DNA from 3 places in the Streptomyces sp. P13-3-3 genome. Region 1 is predicted to be linked to each of the others. Evidence: riboswitches for the same ligand, from Rfam matches in the RefSeq annotation. Region 1 holds a riboswitch; each other region holds the start of a gene.
What was found. A riboswitch is a leader RNA that binds a small molecule or an ion and turns the genes downstream of it on or off. The one in region 1 is predicted to bind cyclic di-AMP.

Region 1 (4,994 bases):
TTGCCCCAAAGGCAAAGTCCGGTGCTTAATGGAGGCATGAGCTCCTCCGAGACCGAGCCGCGGGACGAGCCTGTCGGGGCCCTCCCCGCGGTCGCTCCTCAGCTGCGTGCCCTGCGCCGGCGGGCCTCCCTGACGCTGGAGGCCGCCGCACGGCAGGCGGGCCTGTCACCCGCCCACCTCTCCCGGCTGGAGACCGGACAGCGCCAGCCCTCGCTGCCGATGCTGCTCTCCCTCGCGCGGATCTACGGTACGACCGTCTCCGAGCTGCTCGGGGAGTCGGCCGTCGAGCGTGACGCCGTGGTGCGCGCCGCCGACATGGAACCCACCGAGGCCGGCGGCTGGACCTACTGGCAGGCCGGGGCCGCCGGGCGCGGCATGCAGGCCCTGCGGGTCCACGTGCCGCACGGCTCCCAGGGCGACATCGTGCGCGTCCACCCCGGCGAGGAGTGGCTGTACGTCCTCAAGGGGCGGCTGCGGCTGCGCCTCGGGGACACCCTCCACCGGCTGTCCCCGGGCGACAGCGCCCACTTCGACTCGCTCACCCCGCACCGCATCGCCGCGCAGGACCCCGACGGGGTCGAGCTGCTGTTCGTGCACACCCTGCTGCAGAGTCCCACGGCCGCCCTGTGCCTGGGCCCGACCCATGGAGAGACACCGTGACCGGCAAGGACATGGAGGAGAAGTTCCCGAGGGCCCTCTGGGTCAGGCTGTTCGTCTACGTCGTGGTCGGGCACCTCTTCGCGGCCTTCATCTACTTCCTCTTCGAGATCGCGCCGAAGAAGTAGCGGCCACGGGGCGAGGCGCGCACGGGGGCGGGTGTCAGTCGAGCAGGCGCTCGCGCAGCCGCTCCCGGTGGGCCGGGGTGAGCCCGAGCCCCTGTTCCAGGTAGGCGTCCACGCCGCCCCAGGTCTCCTCGACCGTGTCGAAGGCGGCCGCCAGATACTCCGCGCGCGCGTCGAAGAGCGGGCTGAGCAGCTCCATGACCTCGGGGGAGTAGGCGTCGGGGGAGCTGCCGCTGCGCCGCACCTTGTAGCGGCGGTGCTTGGCGTTGGACTTCAGGTAGTCCTCGACGATCGCGTCGCACTCCACACCCACGGCGAGCAGGGTCACCGCCACCGAGAGGCCCGCGCGGTCCTTGCCGGCCGCGCAGTGCATCAGCGCGGGGACGCTGTCCTCGGCGAGCGCGCGCAGCACCTGGGAGTGCTCGGGGGTCCGCTCCTTGATGATCGTGCGGTACGAGGTGATCATGCGGTCCGCGCCCTGGCCGTCGGCGAGGATCGCGCGCAGCTGGTCCAGGTCGCCGTCGCGCACCATCTTCCAGAACTCCGCGCCGTCGGCCGGGTCGCTCAGCGGCAGGTTGACGTTGCGCACGCCCGGCAGTGCCACGTCCGGGCCCTCCAGCTTCTGGTCGGCCGCGTTGCGGAAGTCGAACACGGTGTGCAGACCGAGCGAGGCGAGGAAGGCGGCGTCCTCCGCGGTGGCGTGGGCGAGGTGACCGCTGCGGAACAGCACCCCGTGCCGCACCCGCCGGCCGTCCACCGTGGGCAGCCCGCCCACGTCGCGGAAGTTGCGCACCCCGGTCAGCTGGGGCTCGGTCGACGGGATCTCCTGCGTCACGGACGGCTCCTCCCACTTCGCGCCGTCGCCGCGGCTCGTCGACGGGCACCACTCGACGATACGACATGGCTGCCAGGGGCAACGAGGTGTCGGCCGCCCTTGTGACGTTGGATTATGTCGCTTTCTGTTTGTTTCTGAGGCGGGATTCCGGAGCTCGTCCCGTCAAGATCAGGATGTCGCGATTGCGTCGACTGTCCTGCCCGACTTCATGATGAATGGGCGATCTGTCCGAATAAGACACTTGGGGATAACGTGCCCCGATAGCAAGGGATTTGAGGATGGAGTGCGTGAGCATCGTCATACCGGTGACCCTGTGCTGTCGCCATGCTCACGTAATTCCCCACCGTGACAAGGGAATTCACCTGCGGCTCACTCGTGGGATCGACGCACGGTGACGTCATTTCCGCCTTTCGATCACGGAAAAAGAGGGTTCGTGGGAACCCGCGCTTGTTTCGCCGCGTCGAGGTCGCTTACGTTCCCAACCGATCCGGACGGACGCCTAATCCTGCCGCCGCCCGGAGCCCGCACACACTGACCCGACGTACGGCAGGAGCGGGGGACCCACAGGTACAACTGCCTGTTCCGGGCCCCGGAAACAGGCTTGGGGTTAAGCCGCGCAGCAACGCGGCCGGACATCTCCAGTCCGCACCCGACAGCTCACCTCGTAGGCGCCGGAGAGGAATTCGTCATGCCCGCGAAGGGTAAGCACCGCCGTACCAAGGCCCAGCGTTTCACCCGCTCCATCGCCGTCGCCGGAACCGGTGGCGCCGCTCTCGCCCTGCCGCTCCTCGGCGCCACCGGCGCGCACGCCGCGACGCCGCAGTCCGCCCCCGAGACGTCGGTCCGGTCGCTCTCCGTCACCGGCCAGCAGGCCAAGGCCGAGAAGGGCGACGAGGCCCGCACGTACACCGTGAAGGCCGGCGACTACCTCGCCAAGATCGCCGAGGCCGAGCACGTCGACGGTGGCTGGAAGCAGCTCTACGCGGACAACCGCGAGGCCGTCGGTGACGACCCGTCGCTCATCCACCCGGGTCTGAAGCTCTCCATCGACGGCAAGGCCGCCAAGAGCGCCCCGAAGCAGTCCACTTCGCCGCAGGCCGCCGAGCCCGCCGCGCCCAAGGCGGAGAAGCCGGCCGAGAAGCCCGCGCAGAAGGCCGCCGAGGAGTCCTCCTCCGACGAGGCGTCCACGCAGACCGCCCCCGCCTCCGGCTTCACCTCCCCGGTGTCCGGCGGCAGCGTCGGCACCGCCTACAAGGTGGCCGGCAGCATGTGGTCCAGCGGCTACCACACCGGTGCCGACTTCGTCGTCCCGACCGGCACCCCCCTGAAGGCCGTCGGCGCCGGCACCGTCGTCTCCGCCGGCTGGGGCGGCGCGTACGGCAACCAGGTCGTCATCCAGCTGAACGACGGCCACTACGCCCAGTACGCCCACCTGTCCTCCCTGTCCGTCTCCGCGGGCCAGACGGTGAGCGCCGGCCAGCAGGTCGGTCTCTCCGGTGCGACCGGCAACGTGACCGGCCCGCACCTGCACTTCGAGATCCGCACCAGCCCGGACTACGGCTCGGACGTGGACCCGATCTCGTACCTCCGCGGCAAGGGCGTCTCCCTCTGACACCCGGAGCTCCGGCTCCCGAGCGGCACCCTTCCTGACACGCGCGCCGAAGGCCGACCCCGATCCACGGGGCCGGCCTTCGGTGTGTCCGGGCCCGTGCCGGGCGCGGGGCCGTACCTATTCCTGGCTTGGCCAAACCTTGAAGTGGCTTATCTCACCGCGCGTCAACCCCCGCCTACGGTCGCGTAGGTCACATCCGAAGGTGAATCATGTCCGGCTGTGGCAGACGATTCGAAGAGTGACAAGGCAACAGTGATCGGGTCGTACGTGGCGGTGGGGGACAGCTTCACCGAGGGCGTCGGCGACCCCGGGCCCGACGGGGCGTTCGTCGGCTGGGCCGACCGGCTCGCCGTTCTGCTCGCGGACCGCAGGCCCGAGGGCGACTTCCGGTACGTCAACCTCGCCGTACGCGGCAAGCTGCTGGACCAGATCGTGGCCGACCAGGTCCCCCGGGCCGTCGAACTCGCCCCGGACCTGGTCTCCTTCTGCGCGGGCGGCAACGACATCCTGCGCCCGGGCACCGACCCGGACGAGGTGGCCGAACGGTTCGAGAAGGCGATCGCCCAGCTCGCGGCGGCCTGCGGCACGGTTCTGGTGACGACCGGGTTCGACACCCGGGGCGTCCCGCTGCTCAAGCATCTGCGGGGCAAGATCGCCACGTACAACGGGCACGTGAGGGCGGTCGCCGACCGGTACGGCTGCCCGGTGCTCGACCTGTGGTCGCTGCGCAGCGTGCAGGACCGCAGGGCGTGGGACGCCGACCGGCTGCACCTCTCGCCCGAGGGACACACCCGCGTCGCACTGCGCGCGGGTCTCGCCCTCGGTCTGGAGGTGCCCGCCGATCCGGAGCAGCCGTGGCCGCCGCTTCCGCCGCGCGGCACGCTAGAGATCCGGCGGGACGACGTCCACTGGGCCCGCGAGTACCTCGTCCCGTGGATCGGGCGCCGCCTCCGCGGGGAGTCCTCGGGCGACCACGTCACGGCAAAGGGGACGCTGTCCCCGGCGGACATCCGCTCGCGGATCGCGAAGGTGGCGTGAGGCGCGGTCCGCGGGGCGCGCGGTCCGCTGGGCGCCCGGGGCGCGGGGTGGCTGGGCCGGCGGGGCGTGTGCGGGCCGGTTTGTGGCTGGTCGCGCAGTTCCCCGCGCCCCTGAGGGGGCGTGGTGCTCGCGTGTCTTGAAGGCCACGTGAAGCTGCGTGCCTCGGGGGCGTGTGCGGGCCGGTTTGTGGCTGGTGGCGCAGTTCCTCGCGCCCCTGAGGGGGCCGCGGTGCTCGCGTGTCTTGAGGGCGCGGGGCTGATGACGCCCTGAGGGGGCGCGGGGAACTGCGCGTCGGGGGTTCGGGGGCGGAGCCCCCGTGGCGGGAGGGCGGGGCGGGGGCTGTTTCCACAACCACCCCGGCCGTAGGCGCCACCGCACATAATGGAAACTCCGATCGATTCCATCTGGAGGTACCGTGGCCGCTTCTTCCGCCCCCCGGACGGGGCTCGGCGCCCTGCGGCCCCCGGCCTTCGGCGCGGAGCCGGCCGGTGAGCGTCTGGCCCGGATCCACAGGTCCCCGCACTTCGCGAACGGCGTGTTCCAGAACCCGGGCGGACCGGCCCGTGTGCGCCCCTCCGGTTCGGGACGGGACATGGCCAAGCAGTTCCTCGACAAGGACTCCCGCTCCCGCCGCGCCCCCCGGGGCACGATCCCGGTACATCCCACCACCCTCGCCGACCTGAACCGCCCGCCCGCGACCGGGCTCCGCCTGACGTGGATGGGCCAC
Region 2 (4,994 bases), 740 kb from region 1:
CGTCGTGTCGTCGGATTCGTACGGTGCCATGTGTGCCCTCCGTCGTCGCGGCGGCTTCCGTCCCGTGTCCTCGCACCAGTTCGGCCCGAGCCGCCATTCTCACCCGAACCGGTGAGAAGTGGTGTTCTCCGTCGTGGTCCATCTGACCAAATCGGGGGGACGGAAGCGTCAGACCGCGGGCTCAACTCCGCGTACTGCTGCGGTATGACACGGGACGAGGGCGCCTGCCCCGCCCCGTAGGGGTCACCCGGGGACCGGAGGCGTACGGGGGACGGCGGGGGCGGGTCAGCCGGCCCGGTGCACCACGGCGTCGCACAGCTCGACGAGCGCCGACTTGGCGGGCCCTTCGGGCAGCGGCGCGAGGGCGGCGCGCGCCTCCTCGGCGTAGCGCACGGTGTCCCGGCGGGCCTGGCCGAGCGCGGGGTGGGCGCGCAGCAGGCGCAGCGCCTCGGCGTGCCGGGCGTCGTCGGTGAGGTCGGAGTCGAGCAGCTCGCACAGGGCGAGGTCCTCGGCGAGCCCGAGCCGGGCCGCACGCTCGCGCAGGCGCAGCACGGGGAGGGTGGCGATGCCCTCGCGCAGGTCGGTGCCGGGGGTCTTGCCGGACTCGTGGGAGTCGGAGGCGACGTCGAGGACGTCGTCGGCGAGCTGGAAGGCGACACCGAGGCGCTCGCCGTACTGGGTGAGGACGTCGACGACGGTCTCGTCGGCGCCGGACATCATCGCGCCGAACCGGCAGGAGACGGCGACGAGGGAGCCGGTCTTGCCGCCGAGCACGTCCAGGTAGTGGTCGACCGGGTCGCGGCCGTCCTGCGGGCCCGCGGTCTCCAGGATCTGGCCGGTGACCAGCCGCTCGAACGCCTCGGCCTGCACCCGCACGGCCTCCGGGCCGAGGTCGGCCAGGATGTGGGAGGCGCGGGCGAAGAGGAAGTCGCCGGTGAGCACGGCGACCGAGTTGCCCCAGCGGGCGTTCGCGCTCGCGACCCCGCGCCGCACCTCGGCCTCGTCCATCACGTCGTCGTGGTACAGCGTGGCCAGGTGGGTGAGCTCCACCACGACGGCCGACGGCACGATGCCGGGCGCGTAGGGGTCGCCGAACCGGGCGGCGAGCATGACGAGCAGCGGACGGAACCGCTTGCCGCCGGCCCGCACCAGGTGCTGGGCGGCCTCCGTGATGAACGGCACCTCGCTCTTGGTGGCTTCGAGCAGCCCTTCCTCGACAGCCGTCAATCCGGCCTGGACATCGGCTTCCAGAGCCTGGTCCCGCACGCTCAGCCCGAACGGCCCGACGACGGTCACGAGGGGTCTCCTGTCTGCTGGTGTCTGCTGGCGGTTACACGGTTTGTCGATAGGTCGCTGCCACCACTCGAGTCAGCGTATCCGGTCAGGTTTCGATCACCGCCAGGGCCCGGGGTCACAAGCAGGGCGATACGGGATCAGAAGCGGAGTGTTTTTGATCGGCTGATAACAACGGACATACCTCGGCTTCCCGGACACAGTGACCCGCGCACCATCCTGCACCACCCCTGAGTCCGATTTGCCGTCATTGGTGGGCTAATTCCCCTTGGCCACAAATGCGCTCACGGTCACCGTCCCGTGAGGTGAGTCACGCGCCGGACGGCCTCCGGGACACCCTCGCACACGTCCGTCATCCCGCTCCACACAACGGAGTTGACGCTTGGCGATCGCAAAGGATCAAGCACGCAAAACCACCCATTCCAAGATCAAACGGGGTGTGGCGTGATCGTCGCACTTGTTCCCGACATGTGCTCTCGCATACGTTCCGGGCCTGCCGGGTGGACGCCGAGTCCTGCCGCCACCCGCATCACACCCGACGACCAACTCACGCACGGCAGGAGCGGGGGACCCAGGTAAGTCGCCGTACCGGACACGCGCCGGGACGGCTCGGGGTGAAGCCATGCCCGCAGGGGCACGGCCGGGCACTCTCCCGCCCGAACCCGACAGCTCACCTCGCAGGCGTAGGAGAGGAACCCAGACATGCCCGTCATCGCTTCGTCGCGCCGCCGCCTCGTCCGCTCCCTCGCCGTCGCCGGCACCGGCGTCGCCGTGGTCGCGCTGCCGCTGTTCGGCGCCACCAGCGCCTCCGCGGCCCCCTCGGCCCAGGCCACGGCCGCCGCCTCCACGACCGCGTACCCGGACAACCTCGACGGCTGGATCCGCGAGGCGATGGACGTCATGGCGCAGAACGGCATCCCCGGCTCCTACGACTCCATCCACCGCAACATCATGCGGGAGTCGTCCGGCAACCCGGCCGCCATCAACCTGTGGGACTCCAACGCCGTGAAGGGCACCCCGTCGAAGGGCCTGCTCCAGGTCATCGACCCGACCTTCCAGGCGTACCACGTGCCCGGCACCGCCTTCGACCCGTTCGACCCGGTCGCCAACATCGCCGCGGCCTGCAACTACGCCGCCGACCGCTACGGCTCGATCGACAACGTCTTCGGCGCGTACTGAGCCGACCTCTGACGGCCGAGAGCGGCCGTCTGCCCGAACAGTCGCTCGAGGACGACGGCCACGCCGTCGTCCTCGTTCGACAGGGTGACCTCGTCGGCCACCGCCTTCAGCTCGGGGTGCGCGTTGGCCATGGCGACGCCGTGGCCCGCCCACCGGAACATGGGGACGTCGTTCGGCATGTCCCCGAAGGCGACCGTGTCCTCGGGGCGCAGCCCCAGGTGCTCGGCGGCCAGCGCGAGACCGGTCGCCTTGGTGACCCCGCACGGCTGGAGCTCCACCGTGCCCGGCCCCGACATGGTGACCGTGGCCAGCGAGCCGACCACCGACCGGGCCGCCGCCGCCAGCGCGTCGTCCGACAGCTCCGGGTGGCGCAGCAGCACCTTGCTGATCGGCCGCTCCCACAGGTCGTCCCGCCGCTCCACCCGCACCGACGGCAGCTTCGGGTGCGGCATCCGGTAGCCCGGCTCGATCAGCGTCAGCCCGTCGACCCCGTCCTGGTCGACCGCGGCGTACACCTCCCCCACCTCGGCCTCGATCTTGCCGAGCGCGGTCTCCGCCAGCTCCCGGTCCAGCCGGACCGACCACAGCATCCGCCGCGCGGCGGCGTCGTAGACCTGCGCGCCCTGTCCGCACACCGCGAGCCCCGTGCAGCCGAGGTCGTCGAGCAGCGACCGCACTCTGGGGGCCGGCCGGCCGGTCACCACGAGGTGCCGGACACCGGCCCGCTCCGCCCGGGCGAGGGCGGCGAGGGAGCGGTCGGAGAGGGTGTCGTCACCGCGCAGCAGCGTCCCGTCCAGGTCGGTGGCGATGAGAGAACAATCGGTGGGTGCGGCCATGATCAGAGAATACGGACAAGAGGACCGTCCGATTCACCGCGCCCGTATGCCCGCGCATTGGGTGCGTTTTGCCTTCTTGTGCCGCCGATACGCGACCGGTTGAGACCTGTTTTCCCTTTTGACCGGAACACGGTGCGCTCCACGGGCCCCCGGCTCCGGGAGTCGTCCCTGATAACAGGGGCCCATCGGGACGCGACCCCGTAACGTGTGGCACGGCCACGGACACGTGGCCCACCCGCGCACACGAAAGCGAGGCAGCACCCGATGCCCCCCTTCGATGTCCCCGAGGGCGACCCCTTCGGCCCGCACAACCTGCCGTACGGCGTCTTCTCGCTCCCCGGCTCGGCGGAGCGCACCGTGGGCGTCCGGCTGGGCGACCACGTCCTCGACGCCGGCGCGGCGGCGCACGCCCTGGGCTCCCCCTACGCCTCCCTGCTCGCCCGCCCCACCCTCAACCCGCTGCTGGCGGCGGGCCGCACGGCCTGGTCGGACGTGCGCCGCGCGCTCACCGCGTGGGTGACGGTCCCGGCGCACCGGGAGACCGTCGAGCCGTTCCTCCACCCGCTGTCCGAGGTGACCCTCCATCTGCCGTTCGAGGTCGCGGACTACGTCGACTTCTACGCCTCGGAGAACCACGCGCGGAACGTCGGGCAGATCTTCCGCCCCGACGCCGAGGACTCCCTCACCCCCAACTGGAAGCACCTGCCGATCGGTTACCACGGCCGCTCCGGCACCGTCGTGGTGTCCGGCACCGACGTCGTGCGCCCCTCCGGACAGCGCAAGGCGCCCGCCGACCCCGCCCCGGTCTTCGGCCCGTCCGTGCGGCTGGACATCGAGGCCGAGGTCGGCTTCGTCGTCGGCGTCCCCTCCGAGCAGGGCAGGACCGTCCCGCTGAGCGCCTACCGCGACCACGTCTTCGGCCTGTGCCTGCTCAACGACTGGTCCGCCCGCGACATCCAGGCCTGGGAGTACGTGCCCCTCGGCCCGTTCCTCGGCAAGTCCTTCGCCACCTCGGTGTCGGCGTGGATCACCCCGCTGGACGCCCTGGACGAGGCCCGCGTCGCCCCGCCCGCGCGCACCCACGACCTGCTGCCCTACCTGGACGACTCCGGCGAGGAGCCCGGCGGCTACGACCTGCGCATCACCGTGACGATCAACGGCCACGACGTCTCCGAGTGCCCCTTCTCCACCATGTACTGGACGGCCGCCCAGCAGCTCGCCCACATGACGGTGAACGGCGCCTCCCTGCGCACCGGCGACCTCTACGGCTCCGGCACGGTCAGCGGGCCCACCGAGCGGGAGCGCGGCTCCCTGCTGGAGCTGACCTGGAACGGCCGCGACCCGCTCGAACTCCCCGACGGCAAGCGGACGTTCCTGGAGGACGGCGACGTGGTGACACTGTCCGCCTGGGCGCCGGGTCCGGACGGGGCGCGGGTGGGCCTCGGCGAGGTGACGGGACGGGTGGTCCCCGCGTCCTGACCCCTCCGGCCCTTGCCGAGGCGTACAACCACGCTGACTCGCACCGCCCTTCGCCGTCATACTTGGCGTCGGGCGGTGCGTCGTTCTCCACGCCGCGCGGCCCGCACCACCGCACGTCCCGAGCCGCTTCTTCCGACAGGATCCGGAGCCCGTGGCATGACGTACTGCCTGCTCCTGCTGAGCGTGGTCGCCGTGACCGCCGCCCTG
Region 3 (4,994 bases), 2.3 Mb from region 1:
TCCCCGCGCCCCCAAAGGGCCGCGGGGAACTGCGCGCCCAACCCCCACCCACCCGCACGGACGGCCGGACGCGAGCCACCCGCTCCCCAAAGGGGCGCGGGGAACTGCGCGCTCAACCCCCACCCACCCGCACGCACGCACGACGCGAGCCACCCCCTCTCCAGGGGCGCGGGGAACTGCGCGCTCAGCCCTCACGCACCCGCAGGGACGGCACGACGCGAGCCCCCCAAAAAAAGGGGCGCGGGGAACTGCGCGACCGAGCCCCACCCACCCGCACGGGCCCGCGCCCACAACCCCCCGCCCGTTAGGGTCGCCCCATGCGTGACCAGTCACCCCCCTCCACACCCCCCGACCTCTTCACCTGGGAGTTCGCCGCCAACCCCTACCCCGCCTACGCCTGGCTCCGCGAACACGCCCCCGTGCACAAGACCAAGCTCCCCAGCGGCGTCGACGCCTGGCTGGTCACCCGTTACGCCGACGCCCGTCAGACCCTCGCCGACAACCGCCTGTCGAAGAACCCCGCGCACCACGACGAGCCCGCGCACGCGAAGGGGAAGACCGGGATCCCGGGCGAGCGGCAGGCCGACCTCATGACGCACCTGCTGAACATCGACCCCCCGGACCACACCCGCCTGCGCCGTCTCGTCAGCAAGGCCTTCACCCCCCGCCGGGTGGCCGAGTTCGCACCCCGGGTGCAGGAACTCACCGACGACCTCATCGACCGCTTCACGCGCGGCAGCGACACCGCCGACCTCATCCACGACTTCGCCTTCCCCCTCCCCATCTACGCCATCTGCGACCTGCTCGGCGTCCCGCGCGAGGACCAGGACGACTTCCGGGACTGGGCGGGCATGATGATCCGTCACGGCGGCGGCCCGCGCGGCGGAGTGGCGCGGTCGGTGAAGAAGATGCGCGGCTATCTCGCCGAGCTGATCCACCGCAAGCGTCAGGCGCTGCCCGCGGAACCCGTCCCCGGCGAGGACCTCATCTCGGGTCTGATCCGCGCCTCCGACCACGGCGAGCACCTCACGGAGAACGAGGCCGCCGCGATGGCGTTCATCCTCCTCTTCGCCGGCTTCGAGACGACGGTCAACCTCATCGGCAACGGCACCTACGCGCTGCTCACGCACCCCGAGCAGCGCGAGCGTCTGCAGCGGGCGCTGGCCGAGGGGGACCGCGGGCTGCTGGAGACCGGGGTGGAGGAACTGCTGCGCTACGACGGCCCGGTGGAGCTGGCGACCTGGCGGTTCGCCACGGAGCCGGTCGTCATCGGCGGGCAGCGGATCGAGACCGGCGACCCGGTGCTCGTCGTGCTGGCCGCGGCCGACCGGGACCCGGAGCGGTTCGACGACCCGGACACCCTGGACCTGGGCCGCCGCGACAACCAGCACCTGGGGTACGGGCACGGCATCCACTACTGCCTGGGCGCCCCGCTCGCGCGCCTGGAGGGACAGACCGCGCTCGCGACGCTTCTGACGCGCCTTCCGGACCTCCGGCTCGCCGCCGATCCGGCCGAACTGCGCTGGCGCGGCGGCCTCATCATGCGGGGACTCCGTACACTTCCGGTGGAATTCTCCCGTCCGTGTTCAGGACAGACCTGACCTTCCTGCCCGTGCCCGGGGGCCGGTGTGCGGAAACCTGAGGCATGCTCAACTCTGTGATCTTCATGTGATCTGCACGGCATGAACTTGTGACAAGTGATCGACTGCCTATACGTTCACCCATCAAGTACGGCGCGCCGCACGGTTTTGCTCGCCCGTACCGGTCCTTGTTGCCGAGTGAAAGGCTTCCGCATGCTCTCCGGGAACGGCCGACACCGTCGCCCCCGCCAGGCTCCGGCTCTGCTCGTCGCCGCCGGGGTGACCGGATCCGCGATCGCGATCCCGCTCCTCGGGGCGGGCGCCGCCAGCGCGGCGGACGGTGAGACCTGGGACCGGGTCGCGGAGTGCGAGAGCGGCGGCTCCTGGAGCCAGAACACCGGCAACGGCTACTACGGCGGCCTGCAGTTGACCCAGGACGACTGGGAGAACTACGGCGGTCTGGAGTTCGCGCCGAGCGCCGACGCGGCCAGCCGCAACCAGCAGATCACCGTGGCCGAGAGAATCCTCGCCGACCAGGGCGTCGGCAAGTGGCGCGCCTGCGGCCTGCTCACGGGCCTGAACCAGGACACCGGGTCCCCGGACGTCGACCCGGGCGTGCCGTCCGGCGCGGAGCAGGACGACACCCGGACCGGCGGGACGAGCACCCCGTCCGGTTCGCCGGAATCCGGTGATTCGTCCGCTTCTCCCTCTCCGTCGGCCACGTCGGGTTCACCCGATGCGTCCGGCGAGGCGAAGAGCGACGCGGACGCGAGTGCGTCCCCGTCCGCCTCCACCACCCGCGAAAGCGACGAGTCGGACAAGTCGGGCCGGAGTACCGGCTCTTCGGCCGCCACCGAGTCGGAGGACGGCGGTTCGGGCCGCCATCGCGGCCCCAGTGCGCAGGAGGACGTGACCGCCGACGCCGGGACCCCGTCGTCCGGCCGGCACGCCTCGCCCTCCACGGACACGCCCGCGGGGATCGCCGACGACCGCTACACGGTCCAGGACGGCGACAGCCTGGCCTCCATCGCCGACTCCCTTGCCCTGACCGGCGGATGGACGGCGCTCTACGTCGAGAACCAGCAGGTCATCGGCGACGACCCGAACCTCATCCTGCCCGGCCAGCGGCTCCTGGTGGACAGCGAAACCGCCGAATAGCGGTCGGAAACGGGCGGCCGAAGGCACCTGCGGGCGGCGGCAGTTGACGAAGCGATAAGGGTTGAATGTCCATAATAAGGACTGTGAGAGATAGGTCTCAGAGGCCCTGATCATCTTTGATATTCCACCGATCGCGTGCTTACGGTCGTGACCGCTCGCCATCGCGGGCCCCGGCTGCCGCCACGCCGAATCCTGCCAGTGGCAGCACGGGAACAGTCGTCGCGTCATGCGCCGTAGGCAGGAGCGGGGGACCCAGGTAAGTGCCGCGACCGGACGGTTGACGTCCGGTACGGCTCGGGGTGAAGCCGCGTCCCGGGAGGGACGTGGCCGGGCAACTCAACCGGCCCGAACCCGACAGCTCACCTCGTAGGCGTCGGTGAGGGGATCCATCCATGCTGTTTTCCGGCAAGGGCAAGCACCGTCGTCCGTCCAAGGCCACTCGCGCCATCGCCATCGCCGGTGTCACCGGCGCCGCCGTCGCCGGCCCGCTGATGGCGTCCGGCACCGCCTCCGCGGCCACCGCGTCCGAGTGGGACGCCGTCGCCCAGTGCGAGTCCGGCGGCAACTGGTCCATCAACACCGGCAACGGCTACTACGGCGGCCTGCAGTTCTCCGCCTCCACCTGGGCCGGCTACGGCGGCACCCAGTACGCGGCCACCGCCGACCAGGCCACCAAGGCCCAGCAGATCGAGATCGCCGAGAAGGTCCTCGCGGGCCAGGGCAAGGGCGCCTGGCCGGTCTGCGGCACGGGCCTGTCCAACGCCTCCTACGACGGCGGCTCCGCCGAGGGCTCCTCCCAGGAGTCCGGCTCCACCGAGTCGCGTGAGAGCGGGCAGAAGGCCTCCCGTTCCGCCGAGCGTCCGGCCGCCCCGGCCGCGCCGAAGGCGGAGAAGAAGGCCGAGAAGAAGACCGTCACCACCCCGACCGGCAAGAAGGTCGAGAAGGGCGACGGCGAGTACAAGGTCGTCAAGGGCGACACCCTCAGCTCGATCGCCGAGGAGCACGACGTCAAGGGCGGCTGGGCGAAGCTGTTCGACCTGAACGACGACATCGTCGACGACGCCGACCTCATCTACCCGGGCCAGCAGCTGCACCTGAAGTAAGGGCAGACCGCCAGGTCCCTCCCGTCCCCACGGGCTCCGCCCCGGTGCGTTTCTTCCCCCGTACGCACCGGGGCGGGGTCATGTCCGGACGCATTCCGGTCACGGTTTGCCGAACCTGCTTTGTTCCGTTGAGAAACAAAGTACGCTCGGTTCCGTCCATGAGGCGGGCGGCGAGATGGCCGATCGCCCGGAGCCGGTTAGGCTCGGACCCGCAGGGCCCCCGCGGCCCCGCTCACCCGCGTCACATCCCAAGAAGGAGATGCTCGTGCCGTCCATCGACGTCGTCGTAGCCCGGGAAATCCTGGACTCCCGAGGCAACCCCACGGTCGAGGTCGAGGTCGGCCTCGACGACGGCAGCACGGGTCGTGCCGCCGTCCCGTCCGGCGCCTCCACCGGCGCCTTCGAGGCCGTCGAACTTCGTGACGGCGACGCCGGCCGTTACCTGGGCAAGGGCGTCGAGAAGGCCGTGCTGGCCGTCATCGAGCAGATCGGCCCGGAGCTCGTCGGCTACGACGCCACCGAGCAGCGCCTGATCGACCAGGCGATGTTCGACCTGGACGCCACCGACAACAAGGGCTCGCTCGGCGCCAACGCCATCCTCGGCGTCTCGCTCGCCGTCGCGCACGCCGCCTCCGAGGCCAGCGACCTGCCGCTGTTCCGCTACCTGGGCGGCCCGAACGCGCACCTGCTGCCGGTGCCGATGATGAACATCCTGAACGGCGGCTCGCACGCCGACTCCAACGTGGACATCCAGGAGTTCATGATCGCCCCGATCGGCGCGGAGTCCTTCTCCGAGGCGCTGCGCTGGGGCGCCGAGGTCTACCACACCCTCAAGAAGGTGCTGAAGGGCAAGGGCCTGGCCACCGGCCTCGGCGACGAGGGCGGCTTCGCCCCCAACCTCGGCTCCAACCGCGAGGCCCTCGACCTCATCCTCGAGGCGATCAAGGAAGCCGGTTACACCCCCGGCGAGCAGATCGCCCTGGCCCTCGACGTGGCCGCCTCCGAGTTCTACAAGGACGGCGTCTACACCTTCGAGGGCAAGGAGCGCACGGCCGCCGAGATGACCGAGTACTACGCGGAGCTCGTCGACGCGTACCCGCTCGTGTCCATCGAGGACCCGCTGTTCGAGGACGACTGGGACGGCTGGAAGACC

Region 2: it holds a riboswitch for cyclic di-AMP, as region 1 does, so the genes downstream of both, ACQZOG_RS17210 (transglycosylase SLT domain-containing protein) here and ACQZOG_RS13700 (M23 family metallopeptidase) in region 1, are expected to answer to the same signal.
Region 3: it holds a riboswitch for cyclic di-AMP, as region 1 does, so the genes downstream of both, ACQZOG_RS03355 (transglycosylase family protein) here and ACQZOG_RS13700 (M23 family metallopeptidase) in region 1, are expected to answer to the same signal.

The regions. Positions count from the first base shown of each region.
Region 1 is NZ_CP192228.1:3,009,164-3,014,157, forward strand. Features, by position in the region: gene ACQZOG_RS13685 (helix-turn-helix domain-containing protein) at 37-660, shown strand; gene ACQZOG_RS13690 (DUF6126 family protein) at 657-785, shown strand; gene ACQZOG_RS13695 (tyrosine-protein phosphatase) at 820-1,617, opposite strand; cyclic di-AMP (ydaO/yuaA leader) riboswitch at 2,137-2,301, shown strand; gene ACQZOG_RS13700 (M23 family metallopeptidase) at 2,306-3,229, shown strand; gene ACQZOG_RS13705 (SGNH/GDSL hydrolase family protein) at 3,482-4,267, shown strand; gene ACQZOG_RS13710 (MBL fold metallo-hydrolase) at 4,683-4,994, shown strand, end outside.
Region 2 is NZ_CP192228.1:3,750,651-3,755,644, reverse strand. Features, by position in the region: gene ACQZOG_RS17220 (LolA family protein) at 1-30, opposite strand, end outside; gene ACQZOG_RS17215 (polyprenyl synthetase family protein) at 286-1,296, opposite strand; cyclic di-AMP (ydaO/yuaA leader) riboswitch at 1,865-1,992, shown strand; gene ACQZOG_RS17210 (transglycosylase SLT domain-containing protein) at 1,996-2,472, shown strand; gene ACQZOG_RS17205 (HAD family hydrolase) at 2,436-3,308, opposite strand; gene fahA (fumarylacetoacetase) at 3,573-4,787, shown strand; gene ACQZOG_RS17195 (M56 family metallopeptidase) at 4,944-4,994, shown strand, end outside.
Region 3 is NZ_CP192228.1:705,211-710,204, forward strand. Features, by position in the region: gene ACQZOG_RS03345 (cytochrome P450 family protein) at 318-1,601, shown strand; gene ACQZOG_RS03350 (transglycosylase family protein) at 1,794-2,738, shown strand; cyclic di-AMP (ydaO/yuaA leader) riboswitch at 2,958-3,126, shown strand; gene ACQZOG_RS03355 (transglycosylase family protein) at 3,131-3,841, shown strand; gene eno (phosphopyruvate hydratase) at 4,107-4,994, shown strand, end outside.